One region of the Pseudomonas hygromyciniae genome, then DNA from elsewhere that is predicted to be linked to it. Evidence: predicted binding sites of a transcription regulator. Region 1 holds the regulator's gene; each other region holds the start of a gene.
The links. Region 1 encodes FliA, which starts transcription of late flagellar genes. Its sites were predicted from a motif close to CTAAAGTTTNNNNNNNNNNNGCCGNTAA; they were not measured.
Positions count from the first base shown of each region.

Region 2: the regulator FliA is predicted to act here: its motif matches at 2,042-2,069, upstream of JTY93_RS26595 (methyl-accepting chemotaxis protein).
Region 3: the regulator FliA is predicted to act here: its motif matches at 2,017-2,044, upstream of JTY93_RS30280 (methyl-accepting chemotaxis protein).

Region 1 covers NZ_CP070506.1:1,739,028-1,743,222, forward strand. Annotated here, with positions in the region: gene flhF (flagellar biosynthesis GTPase FlhF) at 1-468, shown strand, start outside; gene fleN (MinD/ParA family protein) at 569-1,402, shown strand; gene fliA (RNA polymerase sigma factor FliA) at 1,399-2,139, shown strand; gene JTY93_RS07675 (chemotaxis response regulator CheY) at 2,308-2,682, shown strand; gene JTY93_RS07680 (protein phosphatase CheZ) at 2,701-3,489, shown strand; gene JTY93_RS07685 (chemotaxis protein CheA) at 3,502-4,195, shown strand, end outside.
Region 2 covers NZ_CP070506.1:5,861,194-5,865,388, forward strand. Annotated here, with positions in the region: gene JTY93_RS26595 (methyl-accepting chemotaxis protein) at 1-1,932, opposite strand, end outside; gene JTY93_RS26600 (LysR substrate-binding domain-containing protein) at 2,121-3,041, opposite strand; gene JTY93_RS26605 (NorM family multidrug efflux MATE transporter) at 3,194-4,195, shown strand, end outside.
Region 3 covers NZ_CP070506.1:3,798,988-3,803,182, forward strand. Annotated here, with positions in the region: gene ctpM (methyl-accepting chemotaxis protein CtpM) at 1-362, opposite strand, end outside; gene JTY93_RS16755 (Na+/H+ antiporter family protein) at 527-1,846, opposite strand; gene JTY93_RS30280 (methyl-accepting chemotaxis protein) at 2,085-4,195, shown strand, end outside.

The DNA.
Region 1 (4,195 bases):
GGCCAATCCCTGGCCAACGCCCTCGACCCGCTGCTGCGCAAGCGCGTGGTGCTGATCGATACCGCCGGCCTGCAAGCCAGCGATCCGGCGTTGCGCATGCAGCTGGAAAGCCTGGCCGGGCGCGGGATCAAGTCGAAAAATTACCTGGTACTTGCAACAACCAGCCAAAAACAGGTTCTGACTGCTGCGTACCACAGCTACAAGCGTTGCGGGCTGGCCGGTTGCATCCTGACTAAGCTGGATGAAACCGCAAGCCTTGGCGAAGTGTTGAGCCTTGCCATCAGCCATGAATTACCGGTCGCCTACCTGACCGACGGGCCGCGGATCCCGGATGACTTGCATCTGCCGCGCCGTCATCAGTTGGTCAGCCGTGCAGTCAGTGTGCAAATGCAGGATGAACCCAGTGAAGAGGCTATGGCGGATATGTTCGCCGACCTCTATCACAACCCAGCCAAGCGGGTCGGCTGAAGGCAACATGAAACACAGTGCAATGTACCTACATCGATGGTCTGCTACCGCGGCCACCCTATGTAGCCTGCGGCTAAGCAAGACAAGGTAAAGAAAGAACATGGGCAGCATGCATCCCGTACAGGTGATCGCGGTGACCGGCGGCAAAGGTGGCGTCGGGAAAACTAACGTGTCAGTGAATTTGTCCCTGGCCCTGGCAGAGCTTGGCCGCCGCGTCATGCTGCTGGATGCCGACCTGGGCCTGGCGAACGTTGACGTTCTGCTGGGACTGACGCCCAAACACACCCTGGCCGATGTCATAGAGGGCCGCTGTGAGCTGCGCGATGTGCTGTTGCAGGGGCCAGGGGGGATTCGTATCGTCCCGGCCGCCTCCGGCACCCAGAGCATGGTGCATCTGAGCCCGGCGCAGCATGCCGGCCTGATCCAGGCCTTCAGTGATATCGGCGACAACCTCGACGTGCTGGTGATCGACACCGCTGCCGGGATTGGCGAGTCGGTAGTCAGCTTCGTGCGCGCCGCCCAAGAAGTGTTGCTGGTGGTCTGCGACGAACCCACCTCGATCACCGACGCTTACGCCCTGATCAAACTGCTCAACCGTGACTACGGCATGAACCGCTTCCGTGTGCTGGCCAACATGGCCCAGAGCCCACAAGAAGGGCGCAACCTGTTCGCCAAGTTGACCAAGGTCACGGATCGCTTCCTCGATGTCGCCTTACAATACGTCGGCGCAGTTCCCTATGACGAGTGTGTGCGCAAGGCTGTGCAAAAGCAGCGTGCAGTCTACGAAGCGTTCCCTCGTTCGAAATGCTCGTTGGCGTTCAAGGCAATTGCTCAGAAGGTCGATACCTGGCCACTGCCCGCCAATCCCCGGGGGCATCTGGAGTTTTTCGTCGAGCGATTGGTGCATCAGACGAGTGCAGGACCGGTGCTATGACAGCCAGCGGCTACAACCTTTACAAAAAATCAGCGCGTGACAGCCAGGGCGAATTGATCGAGCGCTATGCGCCTCTGGTCAAGCGCATTGCCTACCACCTGCTGGCACGCCTGCCCGCCAGTGTCCAGGTCGAAGACCTGATCCAGGCCGGGATGATCGGCTTGCTCGAAGTGTCGACCAAGTACGACGCGAGCAAGGGGGCGAGTTTCGAGACGTATGCGGGTATCCGTATCCGTGGCGCGATGCTCGATGAAGTGCGTAAAGGTGATTGGGCGCCGCGTTCGGTCCACCGCAATACCCGGATGGTGAGTGACGCAATTCGCTCAATTGAAGCAAAAACCGGTCGCGACGCTAAAGATCACGAAGTTGCGGCCGAACTCCAATTGAGTCTCGACGATTACTACGGGATTTTGAACGATACCTTGGGCAGCCGCCTGTTCAGTTTCGACGACCTGCTACAGGACGGCGAACATGAAGGGCTGCACGAGGACGGCGCGAGCGCTCACCAGGAGCCTTCACGCGACCTGGAAGATGAACGCTTCCAGGGCGCCCTGGCGGACGCGATTGCCAATCTGCCGGAGCGTGAGCGGCTGGTGTTGGCGCTGTACTACGACGAAGAGCTGAACCTCAAGGAAATCGGTGAGGTCCTGGGGGTCAGCGAATCGCGGGTCAGCCAGCTACATAGCCAATGCGCGGCCCGCTTGCGGGGGCGTTTGGGAGAGTGGCGAGCGCGCTGACAGGCAGTGTGGGGACACTGTGAACGATAACCGCCAGGGCGCGAGCCGGGCGGGAGCGGCTCGTGGAGTGCCCTAGCAGTCCTTTTTGTGTAATGCCTGTTGAATGATATGGCGCGCCCAGGTGCTGGACGCGTTTAAGACTGCTTGGAGGTCGAATTGGACAAGAACATGAAAATCCTCATCGTTGATGACTTCTCAACGATGCGGCGGATCATAAAAAACCTGTTGCGTGACCTTGGGTTCACTAACACGGTCGAGGCGGATGACGGCATTACTGCGATTCCGATCCTCAACAGCGGGAGCATCGACTTTCTGGTAACTGACTGGAACATGCCTGGCATGACCGGCATTGATCTACTGCGCCACGTGCGCGCGGATGAAAAACTGCGCAGCCTGCCTGTGCTGATGGTGACCGCTGAAGCCAAGCGTGAACAGATCATCGAAGCCGCCCAGGCGGGGGTCAACGGCTACGTGGTCAAGCCATTCACTGCACTGGCCTTGAAAGAGAAGATTGAAAAAATCTTCGAACGCATCGGTCATTGATGCTGCCACGGGGGAGCTATGGAGCATAAAGAATCATCGCAGGCCGACTTTGAGTCGACCCTGAAAAAACATGCTCACCAACTCGTCGAAAGCCTGGAAAAAGGCCAGTTCGGCGACGCAGTGCAGTTGATCCATGAGCTCAACCAGACCCGCGACCGCGGCCTGTACCAGGAAGTGGGCAAGCTCACCCGTGAGTTGCACAGTGCGATCGTCAATTTCCAGATCGACCCGCACATGCCCCAGGCCGAGGAAATCTCGCAGATCACTGATGCCACCGAACGCTTGTCCTATGTGGTCAGGCTGACTGAGGCGGCAGCCAATCGCACCATGGACCTGGTGGAAAACGCCACGCCCCTGGTCAACGGCATGGCCAATGAGGCCAAGGCGTTGAGCGCTGACTGGGGGCGTTTCATGCGCCGCGAAGTCGGTGCTGAAGAATTTCGTGAGCTGGCGCGTCGGGTCGAAGGTTTTCTGTCACGCAGCGAGCAGGAAAACCGCACGGTTTCCAGCAACCTCAATGACATCCTGCTGGCCCAGGATTACCAGGACCTCACCGGTCAGGTGATCAAGCGCGTGACCCTGTTGGTCACCGAAGTGGAAAGCAACCTGCTCAAACTGGTGCTGATGGCTGGCCAAGTCGACCGTTTTGCCGGCATTGAACATGACCGCGAAGCGATCCTCTCGGAAAAAGATCCACAAAAACACCTCGCCAAGGGTGAAGGTCCGCAGATTCATGCCGATAAACGTGAAGACGTTATGTCAGGTCAAGATGACGTAGACGATTTGCTGTCCAGTTTAGGCTTCTAAGGAGCACGCAATATGAGCTTCGGCGCCGATGAAGAAATCCTTCAGGATTTCCTTGTAGAGGCCGGCGAAATTCTAGAGCAGTTGTCCGAGCAACTGGTCGAGCTGGAAAGCCGACCGGATGATGCGAACCTGCTCAATGCAATTTTTCGCGGTTTTCACACTGTAAAAGGGGGCGCCGGCTTCCTCCAGCTCCATGAGCTGGTGGAGTGCTGCCACATCGCCGAAAACGTGTTCGACATCCTGCGCAAGGGTGAGCGGCACGTTGATTCGGAATTGATGGACGTGATCCTCGAAGCCCTGGACGCGGTCAATGGCATGTTCAACGAAGTGCGTGAACGCGCTCCGATTACTGCCGCCACCCCGCAACTGCTGGCCGCCCTGGCGCGCCTGGCAGAACCTGCCGCATTGGTCGCCGCCCCGGTGGTTGAAGCCGCACCTGAACCGGTGGCCGAACCCGACGTCACCGACAGCGAATTCGAACAACTGCTGGACTCCCTCAATGCCGTCAAGGCCGAGGCCGAGGCCGAAGCACCGGCAGCGGCTGCGCCGGCCATGGTGCCGACCAGCGAAGACATCACCGACGCCGAGTTCGAGTCCTTGCTCGACCAGTTGCACGGCAAGGGCCAGTTTGCCCCGGACGCCGTGGCGGCCACACCGCAGCCTGTGGAGCCTGCTGCGCCAGCGGCCAGCACCGATATCACCGACG
Region 2 (4,195 bases), 1.9 Mb from region 1:
CTCCAGCTCCCTGGCGGTAATCGCCAGGTTCGAGACCACTTCACGCTGTTCACTATTGGCCAGTGCAATGCTCTGCAGGTTGCTGCTGAGCAAGGTCGCCGTGCTGCTTTGCTCCTGGGTGGCGGTGGTGATTGCGGCAAATTGCTGCCCCGCCGAGCGGCTTTGCTCGTCAATGCGCGCCAGGGCCGAGGCAACGTCGGCATTGCGCGACAAGCCTTCCTGCATCAGCACATTGCCCTGCTCCATGGTGCTGATGGCATTGCCGGTTTCTTGCTGGATGCTCTGGATCATCCCGGAGATCTCATCGGTGGCCTGGCGGGTGCGTGAGGCCAGGTTGCGCACCTCATCGGCAACCACGGCAAACCCACGCCCCTGCTCCCCAGCCCGTGCCGCTTCGATGGCCGCGTTGAGGGCCAACAGGTTGGTCTGGTCGGCAATCGAGGTGATCACGCCGACGATGCCACCGATTTCCTGGGAACGCTGGCCTAGGGTGTTGATCACCGTGGCCGTGCTGTTGAGCGCCGTGGCGATATGTTCCAGGGACGCGGACGCCTCCTGCATCGAGTTGCGGCCAATGCGGGTCTGCTGGGCATTTTCCTGGGCCAGGCGTTCGGTATTGCCCATGTTGTCGGCAATGTTCAACGAGGTGGCACTGAACTCTTCCACCGCGCCAGCCATGCTGGTGATCTCGCCGGACTGCTGCTCCATGCCTTCATAGGCCCCACCCGACAAGCCCGACAGCGCCTGGGCGCGGCTGTTGACCTCCTCGGCCGCCTCGCGGATATGCGAGACCATGGTCGACAGGGCCTCGCCCATCTGGTTGAAGCTGCGCGCCAATTGACCGATTTCGTCCTGGCTGGAGACATTCAGCCGCGCACTCAAATCACCGGCGCCCAGGGCTTGCGCCTGGCGCACCAGGTCGCCCAAAGGCTGCAATTTACTGCGCAGCAACCAGACCGCCGCCCCCACGGCCAGCAGCATCGCCAGCACACTGCCAATCACCAGGCGGATACCCACGGCCCAGGTCACAGCACGGATCTCAGCCTTGGGCATGCTCGCCACCACCGACCACGGGCCGCCGTCAAACGGCACGGCAACGCTGTAGAAGTCTTCGCCCCGGTCGCTCCAGAACCGCCCCTGGCCGGGCTTTTGCGCCAACTCCAGGATCACCGGAACCGCCTGCTCCAACGCTTGCACGCCGGCAGGCGGCACCAGCCAGTGCTTTTGCTCGTCCAGTAGCGCCAGCGAGCCCGTCTGGCCAATGCGAAAACGCTTGAGGTTGGCGAACTGGGCGTTCTGCGCATCGGTGTAGTCAAAACCGATAAACAACACCGCAATCACCTTGCCGCTGGCGTCGCTCACTGGGCTGTATTGGGTCATGTAGGAGCGCTCGAACAGCACCGCGCGACCAATGTAGCTCTGCCCGGCGAGCAGGCGCTGGTAGGCTGGGCTCTGGCGATCCAGCACAGTGCCGATGGCGCGGTTGCCGTCCTGCTTGGTCAGGGAGGTACTGATGCGGATAAAGTCTTCGCCGCTGCGCACAAACACCGTGGCCACGCCGCCGGACATCTGTTTGAACTCATCGACCTCGTCGAAGTTGTTGTTCAGCACCGCATCGCCCAGGTAGAGACTCGGGGTCGGTACCCCGGCCACATTCACCGTCTGCTCGGCATGCACACTCAGCCCGGCGCCAAAGCGCTTTTCAAACAACCCGCTCAAACGCTGGGTGCTCTCGCGCAAGGTGCTGTGGAAGGTATTGAGTTGGTCGGCGAGCAAACGCGCTTCGCTGGCCAGGTGTTCTTCACGGGTCTGCAGGTTGGCCGAATCAAGGGAGCGTAGGGCAAACACGGTGCTGCCGCTGATCACGACAGCCAATATGACCGCCAAGGCGATGCCCAGCTGCGAAGCTATGCGGGCGCGGGGTTGAGACATGACTGCTCCTGGCCGCGGCCCGGATCTTCCTGATCTCATAGCGCTAATCGGCGAATTTCTTGAATTGGGGGCACGCTGAGCCGCAACTAATGGCAGCTGCGACACACCTACTTCGGCGGCCGGGGTCAATACTTGAGCAAATCACAGGGGTATCACTCCAACGCATTGTTGGCGGGCGCTGCATCGATTCAGTCGAGCTGTTCCACTGCCGGCAGTGCCATGGCCCGCACTTCACTTTGCAGGAAGTCCGACAGCCTGCGCAGGCGCTCACCGCCGGGGCGGGTCTTGGGCCAGACCAGGTAGTAGCTTTCGCCGCTGGCCACCGCAGTAGGCCAAGGCAGACTCAAACGGCCTTGGGCCACATCCTCGGCGACCATCAACAGGTCGCCCATGGACACGCCGTAGCCCCGGGCGGCAGCAATCATGCCCAGCTCCAGCGTATCGAACACCTGCCCGCCCTTGATGGCGACGCGGGAGGCCAACCCCGTTCGCTGCAACCAGCGCCGCCAATCACGCCGGTCCGGCGTCGGGTGCAGCAGTTCCGCGCCGGCCAGGCGTTCCACATCCCAGGGGCCATCGTTGAGCAAGTTCGGAGCGCCAACCGGGATCAGCAATTCAGGAAACAGGTAACTGGCTTCCCAGTCCGCAGGAAAGTGCCCATCGCTCAGCAGTACCGCGCAGTCGAACGGTTCCTGGTTGAAGTCCACTTCATCGATGCTCATCCACGCGCTGGTCAACTGCACCTCATTGCCCGGCTGCAGATGCCGGAACCGACTCAGCCGCGCCAGTAACCAGCGCATGGTCAGGGTCGACGGGGCCTTCATGCGCAAGATGTCGTCCTCGGCATTCAAGGTATGACAAGCACGCTCCAGGGCGGCAAACCCCTCGCGCACGCCGGGCAACAGCAGACGCGCCGACTCGGTGAGCTGCAAGGTGCGCCCGCTGCGCTGGAACAGGCGGCAGGCGAAGTGCTCCTCCAGGGTGCGGATATGTCGGCTGACCGCACTTTGGGTGATGGACAGCTCTTCGGCGGCACGGGTGAACGAGTTGTGCCGGGACGCTGCTTCAAACGCGCGCAGGGCATACAGCGGAGGAAGGCGACGAGACATGAGGAAAACTCCGACGGCTTGATCCGCAAACCCTACCAGAATCGTCCTGGCATGAGTTTTAATCATGTGACTGATCGCATTTATCCCTTTGTGCAAAGCGCTGCGAGCGCCGAGAATCAACCCCTCTACCCTTTGTGCAAATATTGAGCGTGATGATCATGCAGCATCCGGCGCGTACCGAACTCTGGGCCATTCTGCGGCTGTCAGGGCCGTTGATTGCCTCCCAGTTGGCGCACATGCTGATGGTGCTCACCGACACCCTGATGATGGCCCGCCTGAGCCCCGAAGCCTTGGCCGGCGGCGGGCTGGGGGCGGCGAGCTACTCGTTTGTGTCGATCTTTTGCATCGGCGTGATAGCCGCCGTGGGCACCCTGGTCGCTATCCGCCAGGGCGCCGGTGATATCGAAGGCGCGACCCGCCTGACCCAGGCCGGGCTCTGGCTGGCCTGGCTGATGGCCCTGGTGGCGGGCCTGCTGCTGTGGAACCTCAAGCCGGTGCTGCTGATGTTCGGCCAGACCGAAACCAACGTGCAGTCGGCCGGCCAGTTCCTGATGATCCTGCCGTTCGCCCTGCCCGGTTACCTGACGTTCATGGCCCTGCGCGGCTTCACCAGCGCCATCGGCAAAGCCACGCCGGTGATGGTGATCAGCCTGTGCGGCACGGTGATCAACTACCTGCTCAACCATGCGTTGATCGAAGGCATGTTCGGCCTGCCCAAGCTGGGCCTGATGGGCATTGGCCTGGTCACCGCGATTGTCGCCAACTGCATGGCCCTGGCGCTGTTGTGGTACATCAAATACAACCGCGCCTACGCGGCGTATCCGCTGGGCAAGGGCCTGTTGCGGCCCAACCTGCACTACCTGCGCGAGCTGTGGCGCCTGGGCCTGCCGATTGGCGGCACCTACGCGGTGGAAGTCGGCTTGTTCGCCTTTGCGGCGCTGTGCATGGGCACCATGGGCAGTACGCAATTGGCGGCCCATCAGATTGCCCTGCAAATCGTCTCGGTGGCGTTCATGGTGCCGGCGGGCATGTCTTACGCGGTCACCATGCGCATCGGCTTGCACTACGGCGGCGGGCATTTGCTTGGCGCGCGGTTGGCCGGGCGGGTCGGGATCGCCTTCGGCGCAACGGTGATGCTGGGGTTTGCCATGGTG
Region 3 (4,195 bases), 2.1 Mb from region 1:
CTTTTGCCCACACCGTCGGGGCTGTTGCCCTTGAACAGGCGGATGGTCTCGGAGTCGTAGCCAAAGAAATATCCGTCCTTGCCGTAGGTGGTGTTGGACAACAGCTTGACCACCTGCGCCCGCGCCTCTGTATCGCCAGGTGCGGCAGCGTCGTACAGCGGCTTGATGGTGGTCATCGCCACTTCCACGTAACTCTGCAGGGTGGCCTTGGCATTGTTGAGCAGCCGCTCGCGGGTTTCAGCCACCTCGCTACGCGCCTGTTCCTTGAGGATCCACACCGTGGTCAGGCTGATGACCACGGCAAACAACAACACCGGCAGTACGGCAAGGGACAGGACTTTGGCCTTCAGACTCAGTCGCATGGAGCTTCTCTCTTATAGGGCAGCGTTAACAGGTTAACGGCCTTGTAAGAGAAAACTGTAGGAGCGAGCTTGCTCGCGAAAAAAACTCAGCAATAACACCGGCAGCCTGGATGGACGCGGTGCCCTTGAGTCCTTCGCGAGCAAGCTCGCTCCTACAGGAGAAGTCAGAGGGTCATCGCGGCAAACCAGCCGAACACCAGCAACGGCAGGTTGTAGTGCAGGAACGTCGGGACCACGGTGTCCCAGATATGGTGATGCTGGCCGTCGATGTTCAAACCCGAGGTCGGTCCCAGGGTGGAGTCCGACGCTGGCGAACCGGCATCGCCCAGGGCGCCGGCGGTGCCGACGATGCAGACAATGGCCAGGGGGCTGAACCCCAGTTGCACACACAGCGGCACGAAAATCGCCGCCAGGATCGGCACGGTGGAAAACGACGAGCCAATGCCCATGGTCACCAGCAGGCCCACCAGCAACATCAACAACGCGCCCACGCCACGACTATGGCCGATCAAGGCCGCAGAGGCCTGCACCAGCGTCTGCACCTGGCCGGTGGCCTTGAGGACTTCGGCAAACCCGGAAGCAGCGATCATGATGAAGCCGATCATCGCCATCATCTTCATGCCTTCGGTGAACAGGTCATCGGTGTCGCGCCAGCGTACGATGCCCGACACCGAGAAGATCAGGAAACCCGCCAGGGCACCGATGATCATCGAGTCCAGCCACAGCTGGATGATAAAGGCCGAGGCAATGGCCAGCCCGGCTACCAGCAGGGTCAGCGGGTTGTATTGCACCGCCACTTGCTCGACCCGCTCGATTTTCTTCAGGTCGTAGACGCGCTTTTTGCGATAGCTGATAAACACCGCCACCAACAGGCCGAACACCATGCCCAGCGCCGGGATACCCATGGCGTGGGTGACATTGACCTGGCTGATATCCACCCCACTCTTGGCGACGTTGGCCAGCAGGATCTGGTTGAGGAAGATGTTGCCGAAGCCCACCGGCAGGAACATATACGGGGTGATCAGGCCGAAGGTCATGACACAGGCGATCAGGCGCCGGTCAATCTGCAGCTTGGTCAGCACATACAGAAGAGGCGGCACCAGCAGCGGAATAAAGGCGATATGGATCGGCAGGATGTTCTGCGAGGCAATCGCCACCGCCCCCAGCAGGCAGATCAGCAGCCATTTGACGTGATTGCCGCCGCTCGCCTCCTGGCGCCCCACCAGCAGCAAGGCCTTGTCCGCCAGGGCATGGGCCAGGCCGGACTTGGCGATCGCCACGGCGAAAGCACCGAGCAATGCGTAGGACAGCGCCACGGTGGCACCGCCGCCCAGGCCGCTGTTGAACGCGCTGAGCGTCGCGTCGATCCCAAGACCACCGGTCAAGCCGCCGACCAGGGCGCCGACGATGATCGCGATGACCACATGCACGCGGGACAGGCTCAGCACGAGCATGGTACCGACCGCGGCGATTACTGCGTTAATCATGGCTACCTCAAGACAGAAACATAAAAACAACACACGCCGGCGCCCTGGCCAAATGGCGACCACGGCACACACAGAAAAGGTGTTTTATTAGAGGGCGCGCACTTTGCAGCAGCCGGCGCGCCATGTCAAAGCACGACGTCGCAAACAGAATTCAATTGATCGTATGAATAAAGAAAAAAACCATGCGGCCGATACAACGGATCATCTCTGTCGTAACGAAAGGTTAAGGATCTCCATGTCGCTCAGGCAGCTGTCCATTCAATGGAAAATCACCCTCCTCGCCGGCCTTTGTCTGTTGGGGATCGTGACCCTGCTGGTGGGTCTTTCGCTGTATCGGATGGACCAGAGCTCACAACGGGTCCAGACCTCCAGCACGCAGATGCTCAATGTCGCGGCTCAATCGCGCATCGAAGCCCAGGGTGAAGTCCAGGCATTGGGCATCCGCCAGCAGTTTATGGACGCCTACCAATACGGCCATGGTTTCTCGCGCCAGGTGCTGTTTTTGCGGGAACAGGCCGAGAAACGCTTCCTCGATGCCTTTGACTTGCGTGAAGACCTGACCCGCCAAGTCAAGGCCGCGCTGCAGGCCAATCCGGATCTGCTGGGCCTGTCTCTGGTATTCGAAGCCAATGCCCTGGATGGCAAGGATGAGTTGTTTGCCGGCCAGCAAGAGCTGGGCAGTAACGAGAAGGGCCGCTTCGCCCTGTACTGGTCGCAGCCGACACCCGGTAAGCTGACCTCGATGGCACTGCCGGAAAGCGACATGTCCGACACCAGCATCGGCCCCAGCGGCGAAAAGGCCAACACCTGGTTCACCTGCCCGCGCACCACCCTCAAACCGTGCGTGATCGAACCGTACTTCTATGTGATCGACGGGCAGAACGTATTGCTCACCAGCATCGTGTTCCCCCTCACGGTCAATGGCAAAGTCATCGCCTCGCTGTCGGTGGACATCAACCTCAACAGCCTGCAGGCGGTCAGCCAGAATGCCAGCCGCAAGCTGTATGACGGCCAGACCAACGTCAGCATCATCAGCCCGGTGGGTTTGCTCGCCGGCTATAGCCCGGATGCGAGCAAGCTCAGCCAGCGCCTGGACAGCGTCGACACCACCAGCGGCGCACAACTGATCAGTGCCATGGCCAGCAGTACCCAGACCTACAGCCTACGCACCGGCCAGCAACTCAAGGTACTGGCGCCGTTCCAGCCAATCCCCGATGGCAAGTCCTGGGGCGTGTTGCTGGACGTGCCGGAAAAAGTCCTGATCGGCCCCGCCCAAGCCCTCAAGGCCGAACTGGATGCCGACAACACCAAAGGCACCTTGCTGGAACTGGGCCTGGGCTTGCTCGCCGCGATTGTCGGTTTGCTATTGGTATGGCTGATGGCCCGCAGCGTCACCCGGCCAATCCTCGGCGTGGCCCGCATGCTGGAGGATATCGCCAGCGGCGAAGGCGACCTGACCAGGCGCCTGGCCTACGACAAGCGCGACGAACTCGGTGAACTGGCCAGTTGGTTCAACCGTTTCCTCGACAAGCTGCAACCAATCATTGCCGAGGTCAAACGCTCGGTGCAGGACGCGCGCACCACCGCCGACCAATCGGCGGCGATTGCCAGCCAGACCAGTGCCGGCATGGAGCAGCAATACCGCCAAGTGGATCAGGTGGCCACCGCCTCCCACGAGATGAGCGCCACCGCCCAGGACGTCGCCCGCAGCGCCGCCCAGGCCGCACACGCCGCCCGGGATGCCGATCAGGCCACCCGCGACGGCCTGACCGTGATCGACCGCACCACCACCAGCATCGGCCACCTCGCCGCCGATATGAGTACGGCGATGACCCAGGTCGAAGGGCTGGCGGCCAATAGCGAGCAGATCGGTTCTGTGCTGGAAGTGATCCGCGCAATTGCCGAACAGACCAACCTGCTGGCCCTCAACGCCGCCATCGAAGCCGCCCGTGCCGGTGAGGCCGGGCGTGGCTTTGCAGTGGTCGCCGATGAGGTGCGCAACCTCGCACGGCGTACCCAGGAGTCGGTGGAAGAAACCCGCCAGGTGATCGAACAGTTACAAAACGGCACCCAGGAAGTGGTGAGCTCCATGAGCAACAGTCATCGCCAGGCCCAAGGCAGTGTCGAACAGGTCGGCCAGGCAGTGACGGCATTGCGCCAGATCGGCGATGCGGTGACGGTGATCAGCGACATGAACCTGCAGATCGCCAGCGCCGCCGAGCAACAAAGCGCAGTGGCCGAAGAGATCAACAGCAACGTGGCGACGATTCGTGACGTGACCGAGTCGCTGTCGGGCCAGGCCAATGAGTCGGCCCGGGTCAGCCAGACACTCAATAGCCTGGCCAA